DNA from 2 places in the Clostridium swellfunianum genome. Region 2 is predicted to be linked to the other one. Evidence: riboswitches for the same ligand, from Rfam matches in the RefSeq annotation. Region 2 holds a riboswitch; the other holds the start of a gene.

Region 1 (9,342 bases), 220 kb from region 2:
CTGCAATGCTGTAGGTTAAAGGCATAGTTATCAAAGTGATGAAGGCCGGTATAGCTTCTGTAAAATCTATTAAATCTATTTCCTTTATTGGCTCCAGCATAAATAGTCCAACAAGTATTAAGGCTGGTGCCGTAGCTGGTGAAGGTATCATTAAAAACAGAGGGGATATAAACAATGCTATTATAAACATGAATGCAGTTGATACTGCTGTAAGACCAGTTCTTCCCCCTTCAGCAACTCCTGCTGCGCTTTCAACATAGGCTGTAACTGCACTAGTTCCAAAAACAGCACCTAAGGATGTACCGATAGCATCCGCCATAAGAGCCTGCTTTGCTCTTGGCACATTGCCTTTTTCATCTATCATATTAGCTTTTGTTGCAACACCTACAAGGGTACCTATAGTATCAAACAAATCCATAAACAATAAAGTAGATAACACAACAAGCATATCCAGACTAAATACATGAGTCCATTCAAACTGCATAAAAGTACTTGCAATGGATGGAGGCATAGACACTACACTTGTAGGAACTTGAGTTATTCCCATAGGAATTCCTATTATCGTTGTTGTAATTATGCCGATAAGAAGAGCTCCTCTTACCTTTCTTGCAACCAAAATAGCAGTTATCACTATACCTATTATTGCTAACAAGGTAAATGGATCCTTTAAATTTCCCAAAGCTACAATTGTACTATTCTCTGGATGAACAACAATTTTTGCGTTGTCAAAACCTAGAAATGCTATAAAAAGTCCTATACCAACAGATATTGCTCTTTTAATATTCAAGGGAATACAATCTATTATCGCCTCTCGAACATTAAACACTGTTAAGAATATAAATATAATTCCTTCAAGTAAAACTGCAGTTAGCGCAAACTGCCAAGAGTATCCCATAACTTTAACAACTGTAAAAGCAAAGAATGCGTTAAGTCCCATTCCTGGAGCAGCAGCTATAGGAAGCTTTGCGTATAAACCTAATAAAAGTGTAGTTACTATTGCTGATAAGGCAGTTGCAGTAAACACCGCACCAAAATCCATTCCTGCCTGAGAAAGAATTCCTGGATTTACAACCAATATATAGGCCATAGTCATGAAGGTTGTTATACCCGCAAGAACTTCTGTTTTAAAATTTGTATTATTTTCTTTTAATTTAAAAAATGCTTCGAACATTTCATCATCTCCTAGTGCTTATTTTCGTAACCCTTGTACATATTATCAGCTTTTCCGACATAAATCAATAGTTTTTACGAACATTTTTGTTTTTAAATTTTCATCGTTCGTGTTAATTTTACAACCAACCATACTTAAATATTGTAAGCAAATTTATAATGCATTATGTATAGATTTATGTTATAATCTAATCTTGTGTGTCAAATAAATGATTACGGAGGTCAATTAATGATAACAGTAACTAATGTTGGATTGAGATACGGCGATAAAAAGCTTTTTGAAGATGTTAATATAAAATTTACTCCAGGAAACTGCTATGGAGTTATAGGAGCTAACGGTGCTGGAAAAAGTACCTTTTTAAAGATTTTATCTGGTGAAATAGAGGCAAACACAGGTGAGGTTAGCATAGCTCCTGGAGTTAGAATGTCTGTATTAAGGCAGGACCACTACGTTTATGATGAATTCGAGGTTCTTCAGACAGTTATAATGGGTAATGCTAGACTTTATGAAATAATGAAAGAAAAAGATGCACTTTATGCTAAGGCTGATTTTACTGATGAGGATGGTATAAAAGCTTCTGAACTTGAAGGTGAATTTGCAGAGCTTAACGGATGGGAAGCAGAATCTGAAGCTTCTACACTGCTTCAAGGTTTAGGTATTGGCATTGATATGCATTATAAGCAAATGTCAGAGTTAGCTGGAGGAGAAAAAGTTAAAGTTCTTCTTGCTCAGGCTCTTTTTGGAAACCCAGGTGTCCTAATACTAGACGAGCCTACTAACCACCTTGATATAAAGTCAATAAACTGGCTTGAAGAATTCTTAATAAACTTTGAAGGTACTGTTATAGTTGTTTCCCATGACAGACACTTCTTAAACAAAGTATGTACTCATATGGCTGACGTGGACTTTGGAAAGATTAAGCTTTATGTTGGAAACTATGACTTCTGGTACGAATCAAGTCAGCTTGCATTACAATTAATGAAGGATCAAAACAAGAAGAAGGAAGAAAAGATAAAGCAGCTTCAAGAGTTTATAGCTCGTTTCAGCGCTAATGCTTCCAAATCAAAGCAAGCTACTTCAAGAAAGAAGCTTCTTGATAAGATTTCAGTTGATGATATTCAACCTTCCAGCAGACGTTACCCCTATGTAGGTTTCAAGCCTGAGAGAGAGGTTGGTAACGATATATTAACTGTAGACAGACTTTCAAAGACTATAGATGGCGTTAAGGTTTTAAACAATGTAAGCTTCACAATAGCTAAAGGCGACAAGATTGCTTTTGTCGGAGAGAATGAAATAGCTCAAACTACATTATTTAAAATACTTTCAGGAGAGATGGAACCAGACACCGGAGAATTCAAGTGGGGAATAACAATAACAAAGGCTTACTTCCCTAAGGACAACTCCGAATACTTTAATGATTGCGATTTAAATCTGGTTGATTGGATGCGCCAATTCTCTGATGAAAAATCAGAAAGCTATTTAAGAGGCTTCCTTGGAAGAATGTTATTTTCCGGTGATGAAGCACTTAAGGAGGCTAAGGTTTTATCTGGAGGAGAAAAAGTACGCTGCATGCTTTCTAAAATGATGCTTAGCAGTGCTAATGTGCTTATAATGGACCAACCAACAAACCACTTGGATCTTGAATCTATAACAGCTGTAAATAACGGGCTTATGGATTACAAGAGTGTTGTATTGTTTGCTTCTCACGACCACCAGTTCATACAAACTATTGCAAATAGAATTATTGAAATAACTGAAGATGGCACTGTGGACAAGAGAATGAGCTACGATGAATACCTTGAACTTAAAGGCTAAGTTTTATAGAATATTAAAAGGACATGCAGAAATCTGCATGTCCTTTATCTTACTTCTCGCTCTTTTTTGGAGCAAGTATCATTATCATATTATTGCCTTCAAGCTTAGCTGGCTTTTCAACAACCGCTAACTCTCCTAGCTTATCTACAAAATTTTTAAGCACTGTATAGCCCACGCTAGTGTTGGCCATTTGTCTTCCTCTAAATCTTATAGTAACTTTTACCTTGTCTTCATTTTGCAAGAATCTTCTAGCATTATTCGCCTTGACTTCTATATCATGGTCTTCGATGACAGGGCTCAGTCTGATTTCCTTAAGGTCAACCACCTTTTGATTCTTTTTGGCTTCCTTCTGCTTTTTAGACTGCTCATAGATGAACTTGTTATAGTCCATTATTCTGCACACAGGAGGAGTAGAATTTGGAGATATCATAACCAAATCCAAATCCTTTTCTCTAGCAAGCCTTAAAGCATCAACTGTTTTTACTATGTCGCTGCCCTCTTCCCCTACTAACCTAATTTCTCTTTCTCTAATTTCCTCGTTCATTAATACATTTTTACTAATATTAAAACACCTCCAAGTATTTTGTTTTTTCATATATATCAAGCTATGTAACAAAAGCCAGCAATACAAATATAGTATTGACAGCTTTTTAAAATGCTACTCCGCAAGACATTCAGCTAAGCATTCTTCAATAACTTCTTCTGTAATTAGGATTACTTTTTCTTCGTTCATTTTCCCTCCGATTTAATTAAAATACTGCACCAAAATAGTATATGTCAGCAAGTATCATTTAGCACACACCATAAGCAAAATTTTAAAATCAGGGATTAAATTAGAAGATGCTTTTGAAGTTTATACGAATTGCCAATTTATATTAACTAGTTTCTAATCTATATAATTTTAATATTTGAATACTACTGATTTTGTAATTTGAATTGTGTATTTTAGTAATTTTTATTCTTATGCAACCATACAAGTATAATACACTTTATAAAGAAACACAAGTTCTTTTTTAGTCAATGATATCTATTCTATCTTTCAGAACGGAAAGTCATTCCTCTAACAATAGCTAAATGTGCCTCTGAGACAGGAGGACATATCTTTAAAATGGAATCAACTATAAAATCAATATTGCTGTCATCAATCTTTTTTGATTTTATATCGGATTCTTCTATGATACTTTCACTTTTTATAGATTCATAAATATCTTTAACCTTAGGATTTTCCATAGCAGTAAGGCTTTCAGTGCATTTCTCTGAAAAATACAAAACCCCTTCCACTACAACAAATTGTCCATATAAATATTCCTTCATGCATGAGCTTCCTTTAGATTCTGAGTCACAAGCACATTCATGCTGCTCATGTTCAATATGTTTTAAATCAAGCCTGTAATTAATATCTTTTCTTGTTAAAACACATCTTTCACCGAGCTCTAATAGTCTTTCTTCCATATGGCTAGAAAAGTTTTCTCCTAGCTCAGATATGAACTGTCTAATAGAAATTGTTCTTTTCATGTTATACATTTTTCTCAAATCAAAATCTCCTCTTTAAGCAAAAACATATGCTGTTTTTGCTTCTATCAATTATATTAGTTTAACACTATTTTTAATAAATAACAATAATTTTATGCAAAAAGCTGCTGACCTTTCTCGTTATCAGCAGCTTAAACGCTTAAATAGTCTAGTTTTATTTATTTTTTTTGTTAATATAAATATAAACAGGAAGTCCAAGAAGAGTTACTATCAAACCATAAACTGCGTAAGCAGTATCAGTTAGCAGTGTACTTACTAATATATAAATTCCGCCTGCTATGCCTATAAAAGGTATTATAGGGAAAAGAGGAACTTTATATGGCCTTTCAATGTGTTTATGCTTTGATCTTAATATGAATATTCCAGCTACAGTCATGACGAAGAATATCCACATAACAAAAACAGCTAAGTTTGTTAAGGTTTCAAAAGAGCCGCTTAGCACATAAAGAGCAGCCAATACCACTTCGAACACAAAAGCATTTACTGGCGTTTCAAATCTGTCGCTTATCTTTCCAAAGAATTTTGAAAAAGGAAATAGATTTTCTTGAGCCATGGCAAAAGGCACTCTAACGCCTGTCATTAAATAGCCATTTAAAGCTCCGAAAATTGATACTAATATACCAACAGAAACAAGACCAGCCCCAGCCTTTCCAAACAGTATTACAGCAGCATCAGAAGCAGCCTTTGGAGAAGCTATAACCTCTGAAACAGGCATAATCTTAACTATTGCTATGTTAATAAGTATATAAACCACTATAGTTGCAGCTAAACCAATTATTATAGATTTAGGCAAATCCTTTTTAGGATTCTTTAGTTCGCCAGCCATGTTTCCAACACCAACCCAGCCGTCGTAAGCCCATAAAGTACCTAGTATGGCTGCGCCAAAGCCTGCTAGTCCTGTTGACGCAGTTGCAGCCTCAGGTGCTGAAAAGCTGTTTACCTGGCCTTTTATAAGACCAAAAACTATGATAACGAATATAGGTATAAGCTTTCCTATTGTGGAAATTAATTGAACCTTACTGCCAAGTTTGGTTGAAATAATATTTAAGAATGATATAAATAATAGCATGAAAATAGCTAAAACCTTTTGTTGTCCTGCTGTCATAGGCACAAAGTAAGTAGCTTGTGTTACAAATACTATTGATAACGCGGCAGCTACACCTGGAACGTATACAAGTGCTTGAACCCATCCAAACAAGAAAGCCCACTTTTCACTGTAAAGTTCCTTTAGGTATACAAATACTCCACCTGTCTTTGGAATTGCAGCAGCAATTTCTGCAACCGTAAGTGCAGAAGCCATTGTAATAATGCCTCCTATTACCCACGCTAAAACTCCAAGCATTGGTGTTCCTGCATTTTTAAATACTGATGATGCTTTAAAGAATATTCCGGAGCCGATAACTACTCCAATAACAACTGTTATGGCTTCCATCAGCCCTATTTCTTTTTTTAGGGTCTTTGGAGAATTTAATTTCTTGTCATCAAGCTTACGAGCTTCCATAATTTTATCCCTTCCTTCTAAAATATTTGAAGATTCCTAATAACCTGCCCTATTACAAAGTTTCCCTCATTGAAAGAACAGTATTCCAATGCAAAAGGACAGAAAGCAAAACAGCACAAAATAACGCTATTTTACTCCCTGTCCTTTTATCTGAAAGTTTCCTTATAATAAGTTGCTTCTTTGATGCTGCATTTAAGCAGTCTCTCCAGGGTTGTGTCAAATTATTGTACAAAACCTGAAAGCTTCAGAATAAAACGCTTAGCCGCATTAATTCCTTTCTCCTACGGTTATCCTTAAGGATATCTCCAATAATTTTCATTCACTTATTAAATTATATTTATATTTTACAAAAATTTTTAATTCCAGTCAATTATTTTTAACAATATATTCGATTATTTACGACATTTTTTACTATTTAATACTTTTACAGCAAAAGAGGCAGTTATCTTATCAACTGCCCCTCTAATAATTATTATATACGGCATCTATTCAATTTCTGTTGGATACTTGATTCCCCACTGGCTTCTAAGCTCATCCATTATTCTAATAGTGGATAAAGATTCAGCATGAGGCATTATTTTGTTTTCTGTTTCTGATTTTCGCAAAGAGTCCATAGCTGCAGCTGCTTCATAATTATATCCATTCCCCTCAAGAGGAATTTCTACAGTAACAGGTTCTTCTCCTATTACATTTAAGGTTGCTTTAGTTGCTCTTGAGAAGTCTGGTATATAAATAGATCCTTTGTTACCAATAATCCTGGCTTCCTTAGGGGTTGGAGTATTAATAGCACAAGATAAAACAGCCATCTCGCCTTTATCGTACCCTAAAAGCATTGAAGATTGCTGGTCTACTCCTGTTTCATAGAGACTTGTGATTCCAGTAATCTGGCTAGGAAATCTTCCAAATATCTTAGAAGCAAAGGAAATCGGATATACGCCCACGTCCAATAGGGCTCCTCCTCCTCTTCCTGGGCTAACCTTTCTTTCTTCTGAAGGTCCTTCCCTTCTGAATCCAAAGTCGGCTGTAAGCATACGTAAATCTCCTATAACGCCTTGTTCAAGCCAGGAATTTACCTGCTTCATAACAGGGAAGTATCTAGACCACATAGCCTCCATTAAAAATAGATTTTTCTCCTTTGCCACCTTGATTACTTCTTCTGCCTCTTTAGCATTGATTGTAAACGGCTTTTCACAAAGCACAGGCTTTTCGTTATTTAGACAAAGCATTATATTGTTCTTGTGAGCTGTATTGGGAGTAGCAATATAAATTATATCTACTATTTCATCCTTAACTAATTCTTCGTAGCTTCCATATACTTTAGTCGCGGAATATCTTTCACCAAATTCTTTTGCTTTTTCTATAGAGCGAGAGGCCACTGCATAAAGCTCTGCATCTTCAAGAGCACTTAAGCCTTGAACAAAGTTATTAGCAATAGTACCTGTGCCCATTATTCCCCATCTTATCATTTTATTCATCACGACACCTATCCTTACTTAACTATGAAGTGAGAAGTATTGCTTTGCGTTATTATAGCAAATACCTTTAACAATGGTTTCTAAAAGCTCCATATCCTCAGGAACTTCTCCATTTTCAACCCATTCACCTAATAAGTTGCAAAGAATTCTTCTAAAGTATTCGTGTCTGGTGTATGATAAGAAGCTTCTTGAATCCGTCAGCATTCCAACAAAACGGCTCAATAGTCCAACATTAGCTAGTGTTTTCATTTGTTCTATCATGCCTTCTTTATTATCTAGGAACCACCAAGCTGATCCAAACTGAATCTTTCCTGGAATATTAGTTCCTTGGAAGCAGCCCATCAGCGTTCCAAGCACATAGTTATCCTTTGGATTTAAAGTATATAATATAGTCTTAGGAAGAGAATTCTCAGCTTCTAACGAATTCATAAACTTTGAAAGAGAGTCAGCTATTTGTTCATCATTAATAGCATCATAGCCTGTATCGGCTCCTAATTTATTAAACATTTTTGAGTTATTGTTTCTTAAGGCTGCAATATGGAGCTGCATAGTCCAGCCTAATTCAGAATACAATCTTCCCAAGAACTGCAATGTGTATGTTCTAAACTGGCTTTCTTCCAATTTTGTAAAGCTTTCACCTTTTAAAGCCCTTGTAAATATTGCTGATACTTCTTCCTTTGAAGCTTCTGCATAGTCTATGCTGTCTAGACCGTGGTCAGATAATCTGCAGCCAACTGTGTGGAAGAATCTAACTCTTTCTTCAAACGCCGATAAGAAATCATCATAATTTTCAATGCTTTTATCAGTAACTTGCTCTAGCTTTTTTACCCAAGGCAGGAAGGTTTCTTTATTTACCAAAAGCCCTTTGTCTGGTCTTAAAGTTGGCAGAACATTTACGTCAAAATCCTTATCTTCTTTCAGCTTTATATGGTACTCTAGAGAATCTACTGGATCATCAGTTGTACATAAAGCTTTAACATTGGATCTTTTAATTAAGCCTCTTGCAGTGAAGTTTTCTCCAGTAATCAAACTGTTTACCTTCTCCCATATTGCAGGAGCAGTTTTTTCGTTCAAGATTTCATATATCCCAAAGTATCTTTGTAATTCCAAATGAGTCCAGTGATAAAGCGGATTACCTATAGTCATTGGGATAGTCTTTGCCCATGCCATAAACTTTTCAAAATCGCTGGAATCTCCAGTAATGTATTTTTCGTCTATACCATTGCTCCTCATTGCTCTCCACTTATAGTGGTCACCATATAACCAAGCTTCAGTTATATTCTTAAATTTTTTATCCTCAAAAATTTCCTTTGGACTTAAATGACAGTGGTAATCTATAATAGGCATTTCTTTTGCATAGTTGTGATAAAGCTTTACCGCTGTTTCATTTGATAATAAAAAGTTTTCATCCATAAATTTTTTCATAATTTTCACCTATTCTTTTTAAATTTTAATTATATTTTTAGTAACAATTAATATAAAATTTTTATATTATCCTTTTGGGGAGCTAAACTCTTTCGGAGACTTATCATAATACTTTTTAAAGGCTTTGCTAAAGTAATTCTGATCCGAATATCCAACCTCTATAGAGACTTCCTTTATGGATTTCTTACCTTCTCTTAGAAGCTGCTTTGCTTTTTCCATCCTTAGCTTTATGAGGTAGTCCTTATAGGTCAGCCCTACTTTTTTGCTGAATACTCTACTCAAATAAAAACTACTGACAGAAACATAGCTTGCAATCTCCTCCAAGCTTATTTCCTTTGTATAATTCATTTCAATATACTTCTTTGCAGTTTCTACAATCTCCATATTATTGCTGCTATTTAAATCGGACTTCTCTTCTGAAG
Region 2 (9,342 bases):
ATTTCAAATCTGCTGCCTCAAAGCTATAAAGGTAAATATGGATCGGATATTCAAGGCAGATTTTACAATAAGTTTGGTAATAGAGCTGAAAATGGAGAACAAAAGGGAAAGAAGTATAAGTATGATTTATCTTTTTCAGGCTATGAAAGCACAAAGCTTGGAGGTCCCATAACTTTAAATAAGCTTGTTGCATTTAGAGTAAGAAGTGATAAGCCTTACTATTTAAAAGGAAGCGTTAAGGATTTTTACGATGGATACTCCTGGAGTCAGAGTGAAAAAAAATATACTTCAAGAGTAAGGCCTGAGGATTCAATGCTTGTAGATTTATTTTCCAAAGACTATGCAGATGCCACCAATGAAATAGAGATTCATCCTGAAGAATTGAACAGTTCTACTATTTTTACCCCAATGCTTTCTTTCAACGTAAACTTAGACATGGATTATATTTTCTATGATGAAGCATCTACTTTTATGAGCAGCGGTATAATAGAAAAACCTTATACGGTATATTTCTACGACTTAAATAGTAGAGCAGCAAGGCTTCTTAACAGTGGAAACTCTTCACAATCATATAGAGAGACTGATAATGAGCATTATAATAGCTCTTATAAGAAGTATCTTCAAGTGCCAGATAATATAAGTCAAAGGGTGTATGATCTTGTAAGTAGCCTTACAAAAGGTAAAAAGACTAATTTTCAAAAGGTTCAAGCAATTAGAGAATATTTAAATAAAGCATTTCCTTACACACTAAAGGTTAGCTCTATACCAGAAGGTCAGGAGTTCTTGGATTACTTTCTTTTCACAGAAAAAAAAGGATATTGTACTTACTTTGCCACAGCTGAAACAATAATGTGTAGAATAGCTGGCATACCTGCTAGATATGTAGAGGGCTTTAATATGGGTCAGGAGAAAGACGAGAATGACTTTTATGTAGTAAGAAACGAAAATGCTCATGCTTGGACGGAAGTCTTATATAAAGAGGATACGAATACAGGTATCTGGTATACAGTAGATGCGGTGCCTTATGCAGTTGAAGCAATACACCAAGAGGAAAAAGAGGCAGAGCTAGAACAAAAGCCTGACCCAGTGCAGGAAGTGGAACCTAATATTGATATTCCTAAAAAGCCTCAGGATGCTAGTAATGAATATTCTTCATCAGTTACTAAATATGGCTTGGTCGTTCCACCATTACTATTAAAGATTATTAAATTTTTATCTGTTTTGGTTTTCGTAAATACAGTGATTTTTTTGATATATTCTAGAAGGAAAACTTTTATTATAAACAATCAGAGTATTATTCCCTTATATAAATATTCATTGGATCGACTTTCAGTTATAGGGTATAATCAATCTGAATATGTACCCGAATTGGAAGCGCTAGAGAAAATGCCTGCTAATCTGTCAGAAAGAATTAAGGAGGTAGCTGAGTTAGCTTACAGGGAATACTATGGCAGTAAGGCTCCTGTTCAGTACGATAAGAGTGCTTATTACAATTTTATTGAGGAATACATAAAAAGACAGCAACCTACCCTAAGATATCTGTTAAAAAAGTATTATTTTTCTAATAAAATACCTTTGATTTTTAAAAAAATTATGGTATTATATAGAAAGATAAGACTTAAATAATTTTAGCGGATATGGCGGAATTGGCAGACGCACCAGTTTCAGGTTCTGGCGGGAAACCATGCAGGTTCGACTCCTGTTATCCGCACCAAATTTAATTATGTTGATGCCCATGGAACTAAACTCCATGGGCATTTTAAATTTGATTTTATCTGCAGTGAAATTTAATCAATGAAAGTTCAATTAATAAAAATATGTGCTTAGTAAAAATTGATTTTTTTGATAGGTTGTTATATTATTAAAAAAAGACAAGCTATAATCATGTAATAGGGGAGTTTAAGGGGAAGCTATGAATGTACGAGTTAAAAACAAAAGAAGGTTTGGACTGTGGTGTATTGTTTTTTTGTTAATGTTTTTGAACTTGATTTTCGCAATTAATAAACGTTTGTCGAACGATAGTACTATTTCTAAAAAACAAAAGATTGCTTTAAACTATAAGGTATTAGCTGGTGATAAGGATGGAAGTATAACTTACTCAGAAAGCAAGTATTTCAAAAAATATATAATAGATTGTAAAAGCAATAACTCACTGGTTAAGTGGGAAGAAGGCAAGGAATATATAGACATAAGTCTTAAAAAGGATGAAATAAAAAAGCTGAACATTAAAGTGGAGGAATCCTCTGAAAACAAAGATATTTACTATGATGATTCTTCAAATAACTTAATGATTAAAATAAAAAAGGCCTATAATGAAAATAACTTTGTTAATGTAGACAGCAATGACGCTAAAAAAATCGTTGTGCTAATAGCAAAAGAAGAAAAACCTTTTAGAGCCACTGTGGTACTAGATGCAGGCCATGGCGGGGAAGACAAAGGTGCCAGTTATAATGGCCTCTTCGAGAAGGATATAACTCTTAAAATTGTAAATTTCACATCAGAGGAGCTAATGTTTAACGGTTTTAAGGTTGTAAAAACAAGAGAAAAGGATGAACTCTTGTACTTAAACCAAATTGCTAAAATAGCTAATGAAGCTTCAGCAGACTTATTTGTATCTGTTCATATTAATAGTAATAAAATAGATAAATATAAGGGAGTTTCGGCTTATTATTATGATGTTAATGGTTTTCAAAAGGATGAAAGAATAAAACTTGCACGAACTATTCAGAAGGAACTTATTAAAAATGATAACTGGGAAGATAGAGGAATAGCCAGAGAAAGCTTATCTGTTTTAAGAAATTCAGAAGTTCCATGTGTCTTACTGGAACTAGGCTTTATAAGTAATTATGAGGATAGAAGTAAACTTATGAAAGATGAAGTATTGAAAAATTTTGGTATAAATATTACAAAAGGTGTTTCCAATTATTTTTCTGCTGAATAAAAGTAGTTATATAGTCAAATATAAGCACGAGGTAATTCTCGTGTTTTTTGTTTATAAGTAGAACATTTGTTATAATCAAAATATAATAAATCAGATTCACAGGAGGAAATGAAGAATGTTCAAATTAATATGTTTAGATATGGATGGTACACTTTTAAATAGCAGAGGGGAAGTGAGCCAGCGAAATCTTAGAGCTATTAAGCTTGCCCATGGGAAGGGTGTTAAAGTTACTGTATGCACAGGCAGGTTGTTTACTTCAGCAAGATTCTACGCTGATATGCTTGGTGTAGAAGTGCCTGTTATAGCTTCAAATGGTGCATATATAAGGGAAAAAGATAAAAACAAGGTTATATATAAGTCAGTATTAGGTTATGAAAACTCTAAAAAAATTCTTGAGGTATATAAAAAACATAACATAACTTTTTACTTTAATACATGCGATACAGTGTTTATGGAAAGATTTGATCCTGAAAATGGTTATGTAAAAATAAATAAGACTCTGCCAAAACACAATCAGATAAATATTAAAGTTATAGAAGAATGGGATAAGACATTAATGGAATATGAAGATGAGATCTTAAAATGTATTTGCATCGATAAGGATTCTGATAAAATTATAAAGGCGAAGCGAGATTTACTGAAATTAAAGGAACTGGAGGTAGTAAGCTCTGCTAGCAACAACATTGAAGCTATGGTAAGTGGAGTTTCAAAAGGGAGAGCCGTTGAAGTTTTAGCTGGGTTCTATGACTTTAAAAGAGAAGAGATTATGTGTATTGGAGATAATGAAAATGACATATCCATGCTTCAGTATGCAGGAATGGGAGTGGCAATGAGAAATGGTGAGAATGAAGTAAAGGAAATAGCAGACTACGTTACTGATACAAATAATGATGATGGTGTTGCGAAAGCTATTGAGAAATTTGTACTCAATTAGTCTCTCTTTACTAAAACAAATTTATAGGATAATATTAATATGTTGTAGTAAATTTTAACATTAGGAGGCAATTAACTTGAACTTAAATATAGTACTATTTGAACCTGAAATTCCGCAAAATACCGGCAATATAGCAAGAACCTGCGTGCTTACAAACTCAAAGCTTCATCTTATAAAGCCTCTAGGTTTTAGCCTTGATGAAAAACATTTGAAGAGAGCAGGGCTTGATTACTGGCAGTATTTAGATATGGAAATACATGAATCCTATGAAGCCTTTAAAGAAAAATATAAGAATGGAACATTTTATTTTTCAACCACAAAAGGCAGTAAGCTTTACACAGAAGTGCAATATAATGAAAATGATTTTATTATATTTGGAAAAGAATCTGCTGGGCTTCCAGAATACATAAGAAACAGCAACGATGGAGCCTTAATTAGAGTTCCTATGCTTCAGACAAGTACTCGTTCGCTAAATCTTTCTAATACAGTAGCAATAGTTGCTTATGAAGCAATGAGACAAATGAGCTTTCCAAATATGAAATAAAGGGAGAAGGTTAGATGGAAAAAATAAAAATAATAACTGACAGTACTGCAGATTTGCCTATGGAGATAATAAAAAAATATGATATTGAAGTACTGCCGCTTACCGTACATTTTGGGGATGAATCCTATTTAGATGGCATAGATATTAAGTTTAATGAGTTCTTAGAAAAAATGAAAGCCAGTGAAGTATTCCCAACTACTTCTCAGATAAATCCTCAAAGATTTCATGACTGCTTTAATGGATATATTAACCAGGGTTATAAAATTATATCTATTCATCTTTCATCGAAATTAAGTGGAACCTACCAATCTGCATGTATTGCAAGAGATATGTTGGAAAGCGAAGATATAGTAGTCATAGATAGTCTAAATGTTACTTCTGGCTTGGGACTTCTGGTTTTAAAAGCCTGCAAGCTAAAAGATCAAGGCATGGCTGCTAAAGATATTGAAAAAAAGATATTGGAATCTATTCCACATGTTAAAAGTGCTTTAGCTTTTGAAAGCTTAGAAAATCTTGTTAAAGGTGGAAGACTTTCGAAAACTGCAGGGATGATAGGGAATCTTTTAGGAATAAGGCTTATATTAGAGATTAAAGATGGGGAATTAGCTTTAATGGACAAAGTTAGAGGAAGCAAAAAAGCAGCAAAAACAATTTTAGATTATGTAGATAAAAAAGGAATTAAGGAAGATGAGACTTCCATAATTCTACAGGTAGAAAATAAAGATGTTAGAGAAGCTTTAACTGAAAATATGACTGAAAGATGTGCTGAATTTATAGAATGCGAAGTTGGCTGTGTTGTTGGGACACATTCTGGCACAGGGGCTTGCGGTATTTTCTTTATAGAAGAGTATTGATTTTGAAATATTAGCGTCAAAAATTTATCAATTTGATTACTAAAAATTCAAAAAAGTTATAGCATTTTTAAAATATTTAATATATAATATTATCAGAACGAAATTTATTCCAATAAATAATGAAATACTTGGTAATAATATATTGGATGGATGATATTTTCGGGAGATAGTCCATATAGAAAACAAAACAAATCTTAACTTAAGCTTGATAAAGATGTAGAAATAACAACATTCTAATCGAATTAAAAAAGATTTGTCAGTTTAAACTATATAGATAGCCGAAGGAATAAGCAGAATAACCCGTATTCTGTGAAGCTCTCAGGCAAAAGTACCGGAAGTGGACATACCTCTGGAAAGCATAATGCTTGTTTAAAGCATTGCACCGAAGGAGTAAATCTCTCAGGTTATAAAGACAGAGTGCAAGGGTCAAAGGGCTTTTGTTTTCTGTCTTTTTGTTTTGAAAAAATTCCAGAAAACCTATTTGATATGAGAGGTAAAGTGATGATTGAACCGCTGATAATAGTTACTAACAATCCTATGTGTAAAGAAAAATGTGAAACCACCTATAAACTTGAATATATAGATGGAAACGTTTTAGAGGTTTTTAGAAAAGCTAGAGATTACGTACATTTAAATCACAGACTTTTAACACATCCTCTAGTGAGCAGTATTAAACCAAATGAAATACCATATAGGACGGTTATAATATCGAAGGATAGGAATAATATTATTGACATGCAATCCTTGGATTTAATAGAAAACAGTATTAGTACAACTGAAAAGTTTTTGAAGGACTTTGGATTACCAAAATGGACTGAAAAAATATTAGAGGATTTTATGCTTATTGATTTTGATATTATTTATAATGCAATAAAAAGATAAGCTTAACACATATTAAGGAGGAATTTTTATGCCACACATTTACGATACTATAATAATAGGCGGTGGTCCTGCAGGACTTTCAGCAGGACTTTATGGTGCGAGATCAAAAATGGATACTTTACTTATTGAAAGATCTAAGTTTGGAGGACAGACAGCTACCACTGACGAGCTTGAAAACTATCCAGGTTCTTTAGAAGACTGCACAGGTCCTAGCTTAATTGAAAGAATGAGAAAACAAGCTGAAGAATTTGGCACCAAGTTTGCCAAGGATGAGATTATAGAAGTTGACTTCTCCGGAAAGATTAAAAAAGTTATAGGTCAAAAGGAAACATATGAAGCTAAAACAATAATAATAGCTACAGGTGCTTATCCAAGGCTTGCTGGCTTTAAGAATGAGTTAGAACTAAGAGGTAAAGGGGTTTCTTACTGTGCTACTTGCGATGCTGACTTCTTTACTGAACTTGATGTGGCTGTAGTTGGAGGAGGGGATTCAGCTTTAACTGAATCTATATATCTGACTAAGTTTGCAGAAAATGTAACAATCATTCACAGAAGAGATCAGTTTAGAGGAGCTAAATCAATACAAGACAAAGTATTTAATAATCCTAAGATAGAAATAATATATGATTCAGTTGTTGAAGAAGCTAAAGGTGATGAAATTCTTGAAGGTCTTGTTATAAAAAATGTAAAAACTGGTGAGTTAAGTGATCTTAAGGTTGATGGCTGTTTCGTATTCGTTGGCTATCTTCCAATAACAGAACTTTTCAAAGGTAAGATAAAATTAGATGAAGCAGGTTATATATTAACAGATGAAGAAATGAGAACTGACATACCAGGAGTTTTTGCTGCTGGTGACGTAAGACAAAAATCTCTAAGGCAAGTTATTACTGCTGCTGCTGATGGAGCTATAGCTGCAACAAATGCAGAGCATTATATTGAAAATGAATTTAATGAGCTTCATGTTTAATATTTTATAACAAGTTAAAAATTATAACAATATAACAATATAACAATATAACTTTTTAACTTGTTATATTGTTGTATTGATACATAAATAATAAATTTTACAAAACAAGGAGGATTTTAAGATGTTAGAATTAAACAAAGATAATTTTGATGCTGAGGTTATTAATTATACTGAAAAGCCTGTATTTGTAGACTTCTGGGGGGACAAATGTGAAATATGCATAGAGCTTATGCCAGGGGTTCATGAATTAGAGCACAGGTATTCAGATAAAATAAAGTTTGCTAGTTTAAACACTTCAAGTGCTAGAAGACTTGCTATATCACAAAAAGTTTTAGGACTTCCAACTATGATAATCTACAAGAATGGTGAGAGAGCTCACATAGCTACACCAGATAAATTAAAAACAATATCTGACGTTGAAAACTTTATTAAGGAAGTTTATGACACTCTTTAATTATCAACTAATTATTTTACGGTAATTAGGACTATCTTACAAAAGATTTAAGTCTTAAATATAAATTTAAAAATATAGGAGGTGACCGCTTTGCGTCTAGAACTTGGGAAAATTTATATAAAGGATATACAATTTGGACCACAAACTAAAGTTGACAATGGAGTTCTTTATGTAAACAAAGAAGAGTTATTAAAGGAAATTGGTGGAGATGAAAGACTTCAGTCCATTGATTTTGATTTAGCAAAGCCTGGTGAGGAAACTAGAATAATTCCTGTAAAAGATGTTATTGAGCCAAGAGTCAAGGTTGAAGGAAAAGGTGGTATTTTCCCTGGCTTTATAAACAAGGTTGATACCGTTGGTTCTGGAAGAACTCATGTGCTCAAAGGAGCAGCTGTTGTTACTACTGGTAAAATAGTTGGTTTCCAAGAGGGTATAATAGATATGAGTGGTGAAGGAGCTAAATACACACCATTCTCAAAAACTAACAATCTAGTTATTATATGCGAACCAAAAGATGGAGTGCTTCAGCATGAGCATGAAGAGGCTGTAAGAATGGTAGGCTTCAAGGCTGCAACCTACCTAGGAAAAGCTGGTAAAGATGTAGAACCAGATGAGGTAAAGGTATATGAAACAAAACCATTACTTGAACAGGTTAATGAATTCCCAGAGCTTCCGAAGGTAGTTTACGTATATATGCTTCAAACTCAAGGCCTTTTACACGACACTTATGTATATGGTGTAGATGCTAAGAAGATAATACCTACTTACATTTATCCAACAGAAGTATTTGATGGTGCAATTGTTAGCGGTAACTGCGTATCAGCTTGCGATAAGAACCCAACGTATGTTCACTTAAATCAGCCTATTATTGAAGATCTTTATGAAAGACATGGAAAGGACTTCAATTTCTTAGGTTGCATTATAACTAACGAAAACGTTTATCTTGCTGATAAGCAAAGATCTTCTGATATGACAGCTAAGCTTGTTGAATTCTTAGGAGCTGATGCAGTTATAATTTCTGAAGAAGGCTTTGGAAATCCTGATGCAGATTTAGTAATGAACTGCAACAAGATAACCGATAAAGGGATAAAGACAGTACTTGTTACTGATGAATATGCAGGAAGAGACGGAAGCTCTCAATCACTTGCAGACTCAACTCCAAAAGGAGATGCAGTTGTAACGGGTGGAAATGCTAACGAAGTAGTAACACTTCCAGCAATGAAAAAGGTTATAGGACACCCAGAAGCTGCTAATATAATAGCAGGCGGATATGTAGGAAGCTTAAGAGAGGATGGCTCTATTAACGCAGAAATTCAGGTTATTACTGGAGCAACTTCAGAAGTCGGCTTTAACTATTTAACTGCAAAGGGTTACTAAGATTATAATAACAAACAATACATTACACCAAAATAATAATTTGTTATGAAAGGAAGGATATCATGTTAAAGGGTAAAAAAGTAATTGCCATTGGCGATAGAGACGGAATTCCAGGACCAGCTATAGAAGACTGTGCTAAATCAGCTGGTGCTGAAGTAATATTTGCATCAACAGAATGCTTCGTTTGAACAGCTGCAGGTGCTATGGATCTGGAGATCCAACAAAGAGTTAAAGACCTTACTGAAAAGCATGGTGCTGAAAATGTAGTTGTAATTATAGGTGGAGCTGAGGCTGAGGCTTCAGGATTATCCGCGGAAACAGTAGCTGCAGGAGATCCAACTTATGCTGGACCACTTGCTGGAATAGCTTTAGGATTGGCTGTATATCAC

The links. A riboswitch is a leader RNA that binds a small molecule or an ion and turns the genes downstream of it on or off. The one in region 2 is predicted to bind glycine.
Region 1: another riboswitch for glycine. It lies ahead of NBE98_RS07330 (APC family permease); the one in region 2 lies ahead of NBE98_RS08350 (GrdX family protein).

The regions. Positions count from the first base shown of each region.
Region 1 covers NZ_JAMOFV010000006.1:1,609,754-1,619,095, forward strand. Annotated here, with positions in the region: gene NBE98_RS07310 (NCS2 family permease) at 1-1,171, opposite strand, end outside; gene NBE98_RS07315 (ABC-F family ATP-binding cassette domain-containing protein) at 1,400-2,986, shown strand; gene infC (translation initiation factor IF-3) at 3,036-3,581, opposite strand; gene NBE98_RS07325 (hypothetical protein) at 4,019-4,510, opposite strand; gene NBE98_RS07330 (APC family permease) at 4,674-6,020, opposite strand; glycine riboswitch at 6,149-6,239, opposite strand; gene NBE98_RS07335 (Gfo/Idh/MocA family protein) at 6,506-7,495, opposite strand; gene uxaC (glucuronate isomerase) at 7,514-8,920, opposite strand; gene NBE98_RS07345 (response regulator transcription factor) at 8,987-9,342, opposite strand, start outside.
Region 2 covers NZ_JAMOFV010000006.1:1,824,978-1,834,319, forward strand. Annotated here, with positions in the region: gene NBE98_RS08320 (transglutaminase TgpA family protein) at 1-1,626, shown strand, start outside; tRNA gene NBE98_RS08325 (tRNA-Leu) at 1,632-1,714, shown strand; gene NBE98_RS08330 (N-acetylmuramoyl-L-alanine amidase family protein) at 1,913-2,941, shown strand; gene NBE98_RS08335 (Cof-type HAD-IIB family hydrolase) at 3,057-3,875, shown strand; gene trmL (tRNA (uridine(34)/cytosine(34)/5-carboxymethylaminomethyluridine(34)-2'-O)-methyltransferase TrmL) at 3,952-4,419, shown strand; gene NBE98_RS08345 (DegV family protein) at 4,434-5,273, shown strand; glycine riboswitch at 5,424-5,617, shown strand; glycine riboswitch at 5,621-5,691, shown strand; gene NBE98_RS08350 (GrdX family protein) at 5,775-6,155, shown strand; gene trxB (thioredoxin-disulfide reductase) at 6,184-7,122, shown strand; gene NBE98_RS08360 (thioredoxin family protein) at 7,244-7,576, shown strand; gene NBE98_RS08365 (glycine/sarcosine/betaine reductase component B subunit) at 7,667-8,953, shown strand; gene grdA (glycine/sarcosine/betaine reductase complex selenoprotein A) at 9,016-9,342, shown strand, end outside.